Linked DNA regions of Rudanella lutea DSM 19387. The protein of the gene in region 2 interacts with the protein of the main gene of each other region in a pairwise test. Links are inferred from orthologs where the notes say so. Each region holds a gene or a part of one and is shown on either strand. Other genes may lie near its edges.

Evidence for each region.
Region 1: the proteins of dnaA (region 2) and dnaB interact in binary tests that used the Escherichia coli proteins (3 or more experiments, as listed by UniProt). The link is inferred for Rudanella lutea DSM 19387 from one-to-one orthologs.

Annotation. Positions count from the first base shown.
Region 1 is NZ_KB913013.1:833,442-839,300, reverse strand. The notes cover bases 2,755-5,605. They hold dnaB (replicative DNA helicase), read right to left. Parts: upstream 5,080-5,605; coding sequence 3,430-5,079; downstream 2,755-3,429. Other genes in these bases: pyrE (orotate phosphoribosyltransferase), read right to left, coding at 5,268-5,605; RUDLU_RS0103620 (DNRLRE domain-containing protein), read left to right, coding at 2,755-3,336. Also shown: RUDLU_RS0103630 (T9SS type B sorting domain-containing protein), read right to left, coding at 1-831; 23S rRNA (uracil(1939)-C(5))-methyltransferase RlmD, read left to right, coding at 898-2,355; more of RUDLU_RS0103620, read left to right, coding at 2,389-2,754; more of pyrE, read right to left, coding at 5,606-5,859. UniProt on the Escherichia coli protein: The main replicative DNA helicase, it participates in initiation and elongation during chromosome replication. Travels ahead of the DNA replisome, separating dsDNA into templates for DNA synthesis.
Region 2 is NZ_KB913013.1:5,581,831-5,590,270, forward strand. What follows is about bases 2,474-5,389. They hold dnaA (chromosomal replication initiator protein DnaA), read right to left. Parts: upstream 4,679-5,389; coding sequence 3,269-4,678; downstream 2,474-3,268. Other genes in these bases: RUDLU_RS28010 (GNAT family N-acetyltransferase), read right to left, coding at 2,474-3,173; RUDLU_RS0122945 (methylmalonyl-CoA mutase family protein), read left to right, coding at 4,950-5,389. Also shown: RUDLU_RS0122920 (rhodanese-like domain-containing protein), read left to right, coding at 1-145; RUDLU_RS0122925 (aminopeptidase), read left to right, coding at 253-1,281; RUDLU_RS0122930 (DUF3108 domain-containing protein), read left to right, coding at 1,361-2,164; more of RUDLU_RS28010, read right to left, coding at 2,121-2,473; more of RUDLU_RS0122945, read left to right, coding at 5,390-6,287; RUDLU_RS0122950 (TonB-dependent receptor), read right to left, coding at 6,423-8,440. UniProt on the Escherichia coli protein: Plays an essential in the initiation and regulation of chromosomal replication. Binds in an ATP-dependent fashion to the origin of replication (oriC) to initiate formation of the DNA replication initiation complex once per cell cycle.

The sequences.
Region 1 (5,859 bases), 4.8 Mb from region 2 along the record:
AACGTACAGTCCCGGTGTATTAGCCACAACGGTAAGTAGGCCCGTGCGTGGATCGACGCGGAGGGGTTGCGTTCCCGGAATAGCATTGGTGGCCGACAGGCCCGGTGCCCAACTGACAAGCGGGTAGGGGCCTCCACGTACACTATTGCTCTGGCTGGGGTCGGGTACGGTGGCTGTACTGAAGCCGTTGAGGGGCGTAGCCATCGAATACACAAGGCTGTCGCCGTCGGTATCGCGGGCGCTGAAATCAAAGCTAAACGGCCGATTGGTGCAGATGTAGTCGCCTTTGGCAACACCGAACGAAGGCGTGGAGTTGACAAACGGCCGACTGTTCTGCCAGGGTGCAGCAAATTCGAGCCAGAACGTAGAACCCGCCCCTCCCGGATTGATAATATTCGCGATCGAGTTGTTGCGACAGCACCGTTCCCAAACCATGTAGTATCCTTCAGGATCGCTGAAGTTGTTGGTGAACGTCACATCGATACTGTATCGGAGCAATCTGGTACGCAGGTTGCCGATGGCGCAGGCCGCGTTGGTGTAATTGACAAACGTATCGCCCACGAGTGGCAGGGCTACGCGCCCTTCAAGTCCGTTGTCGCGTTTCCGAAAAACATACACGAACACAGTCGGATCGACGGCCCCCCGGTTTCCGTTGATATCGTCGAAATAAAGGTTCATGTTGATGCGGTGCGAGAACGTGCTGGAAGCCCCCAGATACTGGAGTTCCAGTTCACCGCCCACGATGTGAGTAGCCCGTGCGGTAGTCCAGCTTAGCAGGAACAGGACGGCGATAAGTAGCTTAGAACGAGTCTGTTGGTAAAAAGTGGGCATGAGTAAACGTTTTCCAATCTGCACAGGTCCAAAATGTGGGTTAATTTAGCATTTTATTCAGGTATTATGCGAAGAAGGAGTCATAAAGCACCCCAACGGTTGGAAGGCGTACAAATTGATGCGGTAGCTGCCGAAGGGAAGTGCTTAGTGCGTACCCCAGAGGGGATAATTTTTGTGGAAGCCGGGCCGGGCCATCCGGCAGTGGCTCCGGGCGATGTGGTCGATCTGCGCATTGTTAATGTGAAAAAACAGTACCGTGAGGCTGTTGCCGAGCGGATTCATTCGTATTCGGCCGTCCGGGCTGAGCCGTTCTGCGAACACTTTGGCACCTGCGGAGGCTGCAAATGGCAACACATTCGGTACGAAGAGCAACTGGCGTTTAAGCAACAACAGGTCGTTGATCACCTTACGCGGATCGGGAAGGTTGCGTTGCCGTCTATTCGGCCAATTATGCCGGCCGACGTACGGCAGTATTACCGGAACAAACTTGAATTTACCATTGCCGAAGGGCGCTGGATGACGCAGGCCGAGGTAACCTCCGACGAACGCATCGATCAGCGGGTGGTGGGCTTTCACATTCCGCGCCGGTTCGATAAGGTGCTGCCCATTCGGCATTGCTACCTACAGCCGGACCCTTCCAATGCAATTCGGTTGGCGGTTTCGGAATACATGCACGCGCACAATCTGGCCGCGTATAACCTCAAAACCCACGTTGGCTACCTTCGTACGCTCATTATCCGCACGGCCGAATCGACGGGACAGGTGATGGTGACCATGCAGGTAGCGCAGGATAACCCCGATCGGCTGGCGCACCTGCTCGATTATCTGCTCGAACAGTTTCCGCAGATTACGTCGCTCAACTACATCATCAATACCAAAAAGAACGACACCTACGGCGACCTGGAGGTGATAAACTATGCGGGTACGCCCTACATTGAAGAGCAGATGAACGATGGCCACAGTGCCGACGGAAGCCCGCTGACATTTCGGGTGGCGCCCAAGTCGTTCTATCAGACCAATGCCGGTCAGGCGTTTAATCTATACAAAGTTGCCCGCGAATGGGCTGGGCTAACCGGTCAGGAGCTGGTGTATGACCTGTACACCGGTACCGGCACCATTGCGTTATTTGTGGCCCGGCAGGCCCGGCAGGTGGTGGGGGTTGAGTACGTCGAAGATGCGGTGAAAGATGCCCGTGTGAATGCGCAGGTCAATGGAATCACGAATGTGAATTTCCACGCGGGCGATATGAAAGAGTTGCTCACTGACGCCTTCATGGATCAACACGGCCACCCCGATGTGGTCATTACTGATCCGCCCCGGGCAGGCATGGATGAGGCTGTTACCCGGCAGTTACTCAAGGCTGCGCCCAAGCGTATTGTGTACGTGAGCTGTAATACGGCAACGCAGGCTCGTGACCTGGCTATTCTGGACGAAGCGTATCAGGTAAGTAATGTGCAACCGGTTGATATGTTTCCGCACACGCACCACGTCGAAAATGTAGTTTTGCTGACGCGCCGGGCCTAATTTTAACCATACCATGTAACCCCTTGAGTCTTTATGAAACAACATGTACGCACGCAGCGATGGATCGGGCTGATACTGCTACTTTGGGGGCAGTCGGTCGGGGTTAGTTTCGGGCAGGCCGGTATTCCCGACCCCACCTCGCCGGGGGGCTCAACGGCACCGGCCGGAGCAACTGTACCCGGTAGCTCGACCGCTACGGGCTGGCTAAGACTCAATGGTCGGATAGGCATTAATAACTCCGACCCCCGGTCGAGCCTGCACGTAAGCGCGGGCGATGTGTACATCGACAACATTGGTTCGGGGGTAATTATGCGGTCGCCCAACGGGTACTGCTGGCGTGTAACGGTCGACAACACAGGCAACTTCGTTCGAACCCGGATTGCCTGCCCCGGTGAACCAGCACTGGCCTCTGAGATGCTGACGCTTCAGCCCGCAACCGGCGAAGGGCAGGACGCGTTTACGTCGACCTACAGTACTACAGCTGTTACCGGGGCTGGGTACGGCATGGCGGTAGGGGCCTGGACTACAGACGGAACACCACTTACCTACCAAAGCTATCTGCGATTCAATCTATCCGCTATTCCAGCAACGGCGCGTATCGACAGTGCGTTTCTGAGACTGACCTATTACGATATTCCCTGGTTTGCGCCATCGCCTAACACCGGCAACAATCCGGTGTATCTGCAGCGTGTGACCTCGGCCTGGGATCAGACCACATTGAATTACGCTACACGCCCAACGAGCACAACCGCCGGACAGATAGCCGTTCCGTCGGCTGAGTCGCAACCGGGCGTGTATCAGAAGCTTGATGTGAAAAGTCAGGTGGCGTCTATGGTCGCCAATCCGGCCACTAATTTTGGGTGGCTACTGCGTTTGCAGGATGAGTCGCCCGCGCCCCCGTACCGCGCTTTGCAGTTCTGTACAAGTGAGCATCCAACCCCCGCCAACCGGCCACGGCTGGTGGTATATTACAGTTTATAGGAAAAAGGATAAGGGGGAAAGGCGAAGGGGGCTAATGCATGTGATAAACATACGTTAGCCCCCTTTGCCTTTTTACCTGTTGCCTTCTCCTGATTAAAACGGCGTCTGCTGATTGGGGTCGGCGTTGCCAAAGTTTGATAAATCGTTGGCGCGGCTGCGTAAAGTGCCTCCCGTGGGCGGGATTGGGGGCATACCGCCGGGGCCTGATGGGCCTACGGGGGGGAACCCACCAACGGGGCCACTGTCGAAGCTACTCAGACCCGTTACATTGCTTGGGAAACCTTGTCCTTGCGGTACCGGATCGAAATACGTATCGAGGTCGCAGAATTTGGTGAAACGGTTGACGAACCGGAGCTGAATGGTGTCGAGTGAGCCCGAACGGTTTTTCGCCACAATCACCTCACCGATGCCGGCCGTAGAGTTACCGGCTTCATCCTGCGTAATGTTATAATACTCAGGCCGGTAGAGGAACATAACCATGTCGGCGTCTTGCTCGATAGAACCCGATTCCCGAAGGTCAGACAGCTGTGGTTTTTTGTCGCCACCCCGGGTTTCAACGGCCCGGCTCAGCTGTGAAAGGGCAATTACGGGGACATTCAACTCTTTCGCCAGGTTTTTCAACGCCCGCGAAATCGATGCAATTTCCTGTTCACGGTTGCTGCCCTTGCTATTATCGCCCTGCATCAGCTGGAGGTAGTCAATCACGACCATCTGAATATCGTGCTGAGCTTTCAGACGGCGGCACTTGGCGCGTAGTTCCAGAATCGACAGGGCGGGGGTATCGTCAATGAAAATTGGGGCCTCCGTCAGTCGCTGAATTTTATGGTGAAGCTGGGTCCATTCGTGCGGAGCCAGGTTTCCTTTCTTAATTTTTTCACTGTCAATTTCTGCTTCGGCCGAAATCAAACGATTAACCAGCTGCACGGCCGACATCTCCAATGAGAAAATAGCAACCGGCTGCCCAAAATCGACGGCGGCATTTCGGAGTGCTGACACAACGAATGCAGTTTTCCCCATAGCCGGTCGGGCAGCTAGGATAACCAATTCGGTCGGTTGCCAACCGGAGGTAAGCCGGTCGAGCGCGCTGAAACCCGACGGAATGCCGGTCAAACCATCCTTATTGTTTTTCTTGATTTCCAGCTCGTTGAGGGCCTGCCGAACAATGGTGCCCATGTCGGCGTAGTTTTTCTTGATGTTCGACTCCGAAATCCGAAACAGCGACTGTTCGGTTTGGTCGAGCAACTGAAAAACATCCGTGGTATCTTCGTAGGCGTCGCGCAGGATGGTGGAGGCCATGGTAATCATAGCCCGCTTGAGCGAATGCTCCGAAATAACCCGCGAGTGGTACTCAATATTGGCTGCTGAGTTGACTTTGATGGTCAGCTCAGAAACATAACCCGCTCCCCCCACAAACTCCAGCTCGCCCGTTTTGCGGAGCTGCTGGGTTACCGTGAGCAGATCGATGGGTTCTGAATTCTGAAATAAGTTCAGAATGGCGTTGTAGATACGCTGGTGGGCTTCTTTATAGAAACTCTCCGGCTTCAGAATGTCAATAACTGCCGAGAGGGCATCCTTCTCAATCATGAGGGCTCCCAGTACAGCCATTTCGAGGTCGGTAGCCTGCGGAGGGAGTTTGCCCAACCCGGTGTCGAGCCGGTCTAACCACCCATTGCCTGATTGTGAGCGGGTTCCGCCAAAGCCAGGGTTTTTTCGTAAGTGCTGATTGGGTCGTGCGTTTTCCATGATTAACACAATGTTACGCAATGTTTGGGGTCAAAGGCAACTCCCCCGGCGGATAAAAAAGGAGACTTTATCGTACGTTGCCCGCTAACGTGCTGGTAATAAAAGAACTCCCCCGAAGCGGCTGTCCATTAAAATCGGCTAAAGGACAGGGGCTCCGGGGGCGTTATGAAAAGGGAAACTCGGTTGGGTCAACGACCCCAGCTGCCGGGGTCTTCACGCCAGGCACCGAGCGAGCTTAATTGCTCGGCCTGTACATAGTCCATTCGTTGGGCTTCTTCGATCAGGGCCGAATAGTCGCTCAGGCATACAAGCGGAACGTTGGCGTTACGGAAATTTTCGTCGGCCAACGGAAAGCCATACGTAAAAATAGCGGCCATCCCCAGCACGTCGGCACCAGCTTGCCGGAGGGCCTCCACCACCTTGAGCGAGCTGCCGCCCGTCGAAATCAGGTCTTCAATCACAACAACCCGTTGCCCGGCCTCAAACCGCCCTTCAATCTGGTTGCCCATCCCGTGTTTTTTGGGCTCCGGCCGTACATAACAATACGGCAGATTGAGCACATCCGCTACGAGCGCCCCCTGCGCGATACCTGCCGTAGCCACGCCCGCAATGATGTCGGCCGCCGGGAAATTCTGCCGGATCGCATCGGCTAAGGCGTTTTTGATAAACGTACGGACCTCGGGGTACGAAAGTGTTACCCGGTTGTCGCAGTAAATGGGCGATAGCCAGCCTGAACTCCAGGTAAACGGTTCCTCGGGCCGTAGTTTCACGGCTTTCACT
Region 2 (8,440 bases):
CGAACTCGACGGGTTGCAGGATGAAGAAGTGATTGTACATTGCCGTTCGGGTGCCCGGAGTGCACGGGCGCAGCAACTGCTCGAAGAAAACGGCTTTACCAATGTCCGCAACCTGGTTGGGGGCATATTGGAATACCGCAAATAGACGTTCGGGCCAATCAAACCCACCCGCACGCGGATGATGGTAGGACTCACGCAGGTCCTGCAATCATCCGCGTTTTGGTTTACTTTTGGGTATCTATTTCCACGTAAATGGTCAAAAAAATAGGAATCATTGTGCTTGCAGTCTTGGTAGGGCTGGCAATCTGGCAACGCGAACTGGTCAGCTACGGCTGGATGCAGGCTCGGGGACAGGTCCGAATTATCGCTAATACAGAACCGGTTGAGACGGTGTTGGCCAACCCCGCTGTACCCGACTCGGTGAAGCGAAAAATAGAACTTATACAAGAAATCAAGCGTTTTGCATTCGACTCGGTTGGGCTGAATCCGTCGGAAAGTTATTCGACGTATTACGATCAGGGTGGGAAGCCAATCCTGTGGGTTATTACGGCAGCTCCGCCGTACGAGTTAAAAGCAAAAGAATGGTCTTTCCCCGTTTTAGGCACTTTTTCATATAAAGGGTTCTTTGAAAAGGAGCGTGCTGATTCGGCCGTTGCCCAACTGAAGCGAAGCGGGTATGACACCCGGTTAGGGGAAGTTTCGGCCTGGTCGACGTTAGGATTTTTGAAAGATCCGATCTTGTCGAGCATGACCGAGCGGGATCCCGGAAGCCTGGCTGAGTTGATTATTCATGAGCTCACACACGGCACGTTGTTTGTAAAGAATAGTTTGGAGTACAACGAAAATTTAGCCGATTTTGTGGGCGAGTACGGAGCGCTACGGTTTCTGGCGCAGCATTACGGATCGGACAGCCGGGAGTACACGGAGTATCTGGCGTCAAAAGCGTTCTCCGACCGGTACGATGAACACGTGCTGCGGGGGGCCAGAAAATTGGATAGTTTGTACCGGTCGTTTAAACCTGCTATGCCGATAGAGGTCAAAGAAGAACGGAAGTGGGCGATGATCGGTGAGATTGTTCAATCGGTTGACACCCTAAGTGGGCAACCGCTTAGGAAAAAGCGGAGATGGAGCAAACTAAACCTACCCAACAATGCGTATTTTGTTGGATACCTTACGTATCGAAAACAACAAAACCAGTTCCGGCAGGAATTTAAGGGGCGGTTTGGCGGTAACTTTGGGCGTTATCTGACCTATTTAAAACAAACCTATCCGTCGCTCTAAAACGTTTAGCGTTTACAGGTTACAGATTTCAGCGGTAGGCTGAATACACTGTAAACCGGCAGACAGAAAACTGAAGACTATGAAAAAGGTATTGGCAGGGATAAGTTTGGCCGCTGTTGTCGCGTTTGGGTTTGTAAACGCGTACGATGGTAATCTGAACACCTACCGGCGTGTGGTCAACAACAGCTTTGGGCCGGGCGAACATATTGAATACCGGGTTCATTATGGCTTTGTCAACGCGGCCGAAGCCGTGGTGGACGTGGCTCCTGGGCTATACAAAGTAAATGATCGGGCCTGCTACAAAGTGGATGTAAAAGGCCGTACCATCGGCGCTTTTGACCTGGTGACGCGGGTGCGTGATACCTGGCGCTCGTACATCGACACGGCCGCTATTTTGCCGCAGCGTTTTTATAGCAACATTCAGGAAAACCGGTATCGGAAAGAAGAAAACGTTACGTTCAACCACTTTTCCAATACCGTGAAGGCTGAGGAACGGACTGAGCGGGATGTCTTTAAAGTGCCTGATAATGTGCACGATGTGGTAAGTAGCTACTATTTTCTGCGCACGATCGACTTCAACCGAATGCCGGTCGGTCAGATTGTCGAAGTGCCCGCCTTTTACGACGAAACCGTGTACAACTTCAAAGTCCGGTATCGGGGCAAAGAGACGATCAAGACCAAGTTCGGTAAGATTAATGTCATTCGGCTGAACCCGGTAATGCCGGCCAACGGCTTTTTTAAAGACGAGGAGTCAATCAAAATTTGGGTTTCGGACGATGCCAACAAGGTGCCTATGAAAGTAGAGGTTGAGCTGGCAATTGGCTCCCTCGATATGGATATCAAGCGATTCGACGGCCTGAAGCAGCCCCCCAGATTTCACTAATCGCTCCAGGTTTGGCTCGGTAAACCCGCTGAAACCACTTTTTTAGCCTTAGGATGCTCCGAGATAGTAGCGGTAGTCGACTCCAGCGGAGTGCTAAATAGGTGGAGGGAGTTGCACCAAACTTCTGATAAAAACGCGCTATTGACTCCTTTTCGGGGCTCTCAAAATCAAATTCATACGACATACGCCCGGACATTTCGTGTATCCATTGATCGATCAGGAGGGTCCGGGCGTGGTGTTTTCGGCCCACCCGCGAAGCCGCATTGAACAAGTACACCGCCCGGTTGTCAGTATGCGCAAACAAGACGCCCGCTTCGGGCTTTCCGTCACGTAATGCGTAGCGAATGGTAACCAGTCCTCGTTTCTGAAGTCCCTGTACGACATTTTTGAGACCATCGTACGCCCAGTCACCTACGCCACCTGGAATGGTAGCCGCATGATTCGTTTTAAATAACTCCAGCAAAGGCGTCAGTTCGGTTGATGCCTCTACAGCCCATCCGGCGGCTTTCGCCTGGCGCAGGTGTCGGCGCGTGTCGGGTGCGTATTTTGTATATAGATCAGGGTAAGGGCGTTGCAGGGGCAAGAGGTGCGTGTGACATTGGCGAACCTGAAAAGGCTTCTGAGTAAAGCACGACCCCATTACGGGAAGTTGCAGATGCAGGATGGAACCGTAACGGTATTCGGCGAGCAGTACCTTAGCAAACTGATCGATAATGGTAGGTGTTTGCTGTTGCCCATAAATACCCAAAAACTGGCAGAAAAGGGGCTGGTGTACCACCCAGAATCCGTATTTCCGACGGAGCGGAACAGGCATTACGGCCTTATAAGCACCCAATTCGGTTCGCAAAATGAGACCTTCCCATTTCCAGCCCGGCAAGCCTGTAACGGCATCAAGATACCAGCTGTACCCATAAAAGGAACCCGAAGCTGAGCGATCTACGCAATGGTTCCAGTGCGTATCGTCTATCTCCGCTCTGCAGGTACGAACAATATTGGCTGTGTGTTTCAACGGTTTGCCCTTTCGCGTACGTAAGCACGGGCGCTGTATTTTCTCACCAGAATGGCCGTAAGGAGCAAAGATGCAGGGGCAGGATGAGGCTCCGTTTACTTGAAATAGCCTCTCAGTTTAGTGACCGCGTCGCGGGTTTCGGGCTTTTCGGTCATCAGATCGTTGATGGTCTGAATGGCGTGAATCACCGTGCTGTGGTCACGGCCACCAAAATGATACCCAATTGACTTGAGTGAGAGATCGGTCTTCTCTTTGGCGATGTACATGGCCACCTGCCGGGGATACACCAGTTCACGCTTGCGGCTCTTGGCTTTCAGGTCGGCGACGGTCACGTTGAAAAACTCGGCCACCATTTCCTGCACCGTATCGATGGTCACCTCCTTATCGGAGTCGACCACAATATTGCGCAGGGTTTGCTTAGCCAGATCGAGATCGATCTCCCGGCGTGTGAGCGAAGCCTGCGCCATCAACGACACGATAACCCCTTCCAGCTCGCGCACGTTGGTGTTGATGCTGTGGGCCAGATACTCAATTACGTTGTCGTCAATGTAAACCCCTTCGGCCTGTAGCTTCTTCTGCATAATGGCAATCCGGGTTTCCAGGTCGGGCGTCTGCAGATCGGCGGTGAGGCCCCATTTGAAGCGCGACAACAGACGGTCTTCGAGGCCGTCGAGGTTCCGGGGCGCCCGGTCGGAAGTCAGAATGATCTGCTTCCCCGACTGGTGCAGGTGGTTGAAGATATGGAAGAAGATCTCCTGCGTTTTCTCTTTTTTCTGGAGAAACTGCACGTCATCAATCACCAGCACGTCTACCTGCATGTAAAACTGCGTAAAATCGCGCAGGGTGTCGGTTTTGATCGCGTTGAGGAACTGATTGGTAAACTTCTCCGAGGTAACATACAGGACAAATTTATCCCCATAGTTATTCTTGATATAGTTGCCAATAGCCTGCACAAGGTGCGTTTTGCCTAAGCCCACCCCGCCGTAAATCATCAGCGGGTTGAAGGCCGTTACCCCCGGCCGTTGGGCCACCGCAAACCCTGCCGAACGGGCCAGTCGGTTACAGTCGCCCTCCACGTAATTGTCAAACGCGTAGGTCGGGTTCAGGTACGAATCCAGATCCATCGAGTCCAGATTCTTCAGCTGAAAGGGGCTCCGCAGAATGTCGGGGTTGACGTTGTCGGGTTTGGCATTTTGGGGCGACTTGGTGGTGGGCATCTGCACCGCAAGGGGGCGGTTGCGTTCGTTGCCCTGATCCACAATTATACTGTACTCCAGCTGCCCGTCGCGGCCGATGCTTGCATCCAGGGCCCGGCGCAGGGCGTGTACAAAGTTTTCTTCCAGCCATTCGTAGAAAAACTGGCTGGGTACCTGAATCGTCAGAACGTTACCTTGCAAACGAAGCGGAATAATTGGCTCAAACCAGGTATTAAAACTTTGCTCAGGTACAATCTCGCGGATTACCTGTAGGCATCGGTTCCATACCATCGTCACTTCGCGCTGCATTCCTGTCTGTATGGCTACGTTCACGGGTAAACTTTGACTTATTCGGTGGGTGTTTCCTAAAAAGGGAGACAAAAGTAGTAAAAAACCGATTGGCCCGGTGCCCGTGATGGCTTTCTGATGACGAAAATACGGCGATTCTCGGTCGCTTGTCAATCTTATTTTGAAAGACCTTGAAATAGTACAAATACAGGACAGACTTTCGAGTAGCCGGTCAGTTTTGGTGACCCAAATCCGATCTGCTACTTTTACAGACAAACAAACTACGTCTGGTATGAACCCACCAAGCAGCGCGCTTTTTTCGGGTAGTTCACAAGCCGACTGGATCGCACAGGTTGGCAAAGACCTTAAAGATCCGAATGCCTACGAAACGCTTCGGTGGCGTATCGAAACGTCGGTATCGGCCGAGGGAATTGTCGTTGAACCGTTCTACACCCGCGACGGACTCAGCGATGTGCCACAACAAACCATACAGGCCGCACAGAAACCTGAGCCGGGTTGGCTCAACACCCCGGTGTTTCACTTGACCGGCGATGCGAAAGCCGACAATAAAGCCATCATTGAGCAACTGAGTAGTGGAGCCGATGCGCTTATTCTGGCATCGAGCCGGGCCGAGGACGTGGCTAAAGCAGACCCAAGCCAATTGAGCCGATTGCTGAACGGAATCAAACTGAGCGAAACGCCCTTGTTTTTTAGGACGGCGTTACCCGCGGCCGATTTGCTAAAGGCGTTGCAACAGGTAGCGCCATATCAGCTAAAAGGTGGTCTCCTGAGTCATCTTGATTCAGGCACGGCGGAGGCCACCCGGCTATCGGCCGATTCGCCCCAGTTTCGAACGGTATGTGTGTCCGGTCTCGATTTTCATACTGCCGGGGCCACGGCCACGCAGGAACTGGCGTTTCTGCTGGCCCGTTTGGTCGACACCTACGACACGCTGACCGAGCAGGGCCTGACACCAGCGCAACTCGGCCCGAAAACAATACTGTCTGTAGCCGTGGGCACCAGTTACTTTCTGGAAATTGCCAAACTACGGGCGCTGCGAGTGCTTTGGGCGCGCGTTGGGGCGGCATATGGCATTTCGGTTCCGGCGTTTGTTCACGCGCAGACGTCCGCATTTTACGAATCAACGGCAACGCCCTACACCAACCTGCTCCGGGCAACTACCGAAGCCATGTCGGCTACAGTGGGCGGTTGCGATTTGCTCACGGTGCGCCCTTACAATGCACTGACCCATTCTTCCGACGTATTTGGGGGGCGAATTGCGCGTAATGTGTCGTTGCTACTGACCGAAGAAAGCTATTTCAATCGTGTAGCCGACCCGTCGGCCGGGAGTTATTACATCGAAAAAATTACACACCAACTGACCGAGGCCGCCTGGCAGTTGTTTCTGGACGTGGAAGCCAAAGGTGGGCTTGCCAAAGCGGCTGATTGGGTAAAGGCCGAAATTGAGGCAGCATACAACGCCCGTGTCGAAGCCGTAGCGCAGGGTAAGGTGCTGGTAGGCGTCAACAAGTTCCGGTTCGATGAGGGTGTTCAGGCCGATAAACCGGTTGTTGCTCAACCTTCGGGAGAAGGCCTGCCGGTCCGCCGATTGGCTGAATCGTTTGAGTAGGCAGTCTCGACCATACTATCATAAAACGCCGAACGGGGAGCAGAGCTCCCCGTTCGGCGTTTTGGGTAATCGATGAGTTAAACGAGGAAAGAGAAATTTCGGGTTCAGGAAAGCGCGTCCGGCATTAGCGAACGGCTACAGTTTCAGCCCAACCGACAGATAGCCCGTGCGGCCATCGGCTGGCAGCAAACCCGGACCGGGATAGCCACCCGCCCGGCGGGTAAAGTAGCGCTCATCGGTGAGGTTGTTGACACCCGCCCGGATGATGTAGCGTTTTTTCAGATTGAGCGATGCCGACAGGTCGAACACCCGGTAGGCAGGGATCAGGCCGGTTTGGGCGTTGGCCGACGCCTTCTCGGTATTGTTGGCGTCGCTGTATGCTTTGCCTACGCGGTTCATTAGGGCTGTGAGTGTGAAGCCCCGGTATGAGTAGTTGACACCGAAACGACCGATAAATTCGGGCGCATTTTCAACAAAGCGGTCGCGGAGGTTGGTTTCGTTCACCTGTCCGTTGGTTACGCTCGTCGTGCGGAGGTTACGGTAGCGGGCATCCGTGAAGCCAAGCGAGGTAAACAGGCTCAGGTAGCCCACCGCCGACCGGCCCGCCAGAGCTACAATCGGGTCAAACTCCAAGTAGGCTTCCACTCCCCGGCTCACGCTCCGGCCAATGTTGGTGCGGTACTGATACGTACGACCGGCTTCGTTCACGAGCGACAGGGTACCAATCCGGTCGTTGTAATTCACGAAGTAATAGCTCACGTCGAAGTTGAGGTAGTTGCGGAACTTACCCCGCACCCCGGCATCAACCGAGTAGCCACGGGCGTCGCGCAGGTTAGGGTCAACCACAAAATCAGTTACGGCGGCTGGCGTCAGGTCGGAGAACAGGACCGGGCGGTAGGCCTGCGACGCGTTGGCGTACAGGCTGATATCCTGAGCCAGTTTGAATTCGGTGCCGATGCCAGCCAGTAAGAACTGACGCGAACTCTGCTGAGCAACCCGATTTTCGGAGCCGTTGGCTGCAAAGCTCAACCGGCCGCTGATGTCGTTCTGGAGCGATTCGAGCCGCAGACCGGGCGTAACCGTCCAGCGCTTGTTCAGGCGGAACATCGATTCGGCAAAGGCCGCCACGTTGGTCACACGCAGGCTCAAATCGCGCGGAAACAGTTCGGTTTGCAGGTCGAGGTTAAAATCGCTACCCCGGTCGCCCCGACCCTGCTGTGTACGGTGGGTGTGCCCGTTGAAGTATTTCACGCCCGTAGCCAGTGCATGTTGCTGACCGAGCCAGTTGTACCGGCTCACAAGGCGTACCTCGCCACCCCAGTTTTTGTATAGGTCGCGGTCGATTTGGCGGTTAGCCTGTTGGCCTGTTGCGTCAGGAGCGTCGGTCGTGGTTATGGCCGATGTAAAGCCGATGCTATTGCGTTCTCCAATCAGTCCGTGCAACGTTGCGGTCAGTCGGGTATTGTCGCTGAAGGCGTATTCGGCCTTGAGGGTCGGTACGGTCCAGGGCGTGCTAAACCAGTTGCGGGCGCGGCTGCTTTGGCGGGCATCCTGCGCAAACTGAGCGTCGGTAAGGCCGCCGGGTTGCTGGCTTTCATTATACAGTTGCGATACCTCAAAACCCAGCCGGAGCTTGTTCGTCACGGCGTACGAAATAGACGCGAACCCGTTGAAAATGCCGTAGCGGCTGTTCTGCCGCCATCCATCGGCCCGCCGGTAATGGACATAGGCATTGTATTGCAACCGGCCTGAGGTACCACTCACCCGGTTGTATGTCGAAAACATACCGTAGCTTCCCACACTTTGCTGGGTTTCAAAGCTGAAGGGTTTATCCTGCGCGGCTGGCTTAAGTACGTAGTTGAGCAAGCCACCAAACTGCGGCCCATACTGCAACGATGCTCCACCCCGCACCAGTTCGATACGCTCCACGGCTTCCATCGGTGGGTTGTAATACGCTTCGGGGTAGCCAAACGGATCGGAGCTAATGTCGACCCCGTTCTGACGCACGTTGAATTCCCATGAGCGGTTCGGGCTGAGTCCACGCACCGATACGCCCACCTGCATACCTGATCCGTCGCTTTCCCAGACCATCACGCCCGGTGTTTTGCTGAATACCTGCCGACTGTTGTTGGTCACGAGGTTGGCATCCAGGG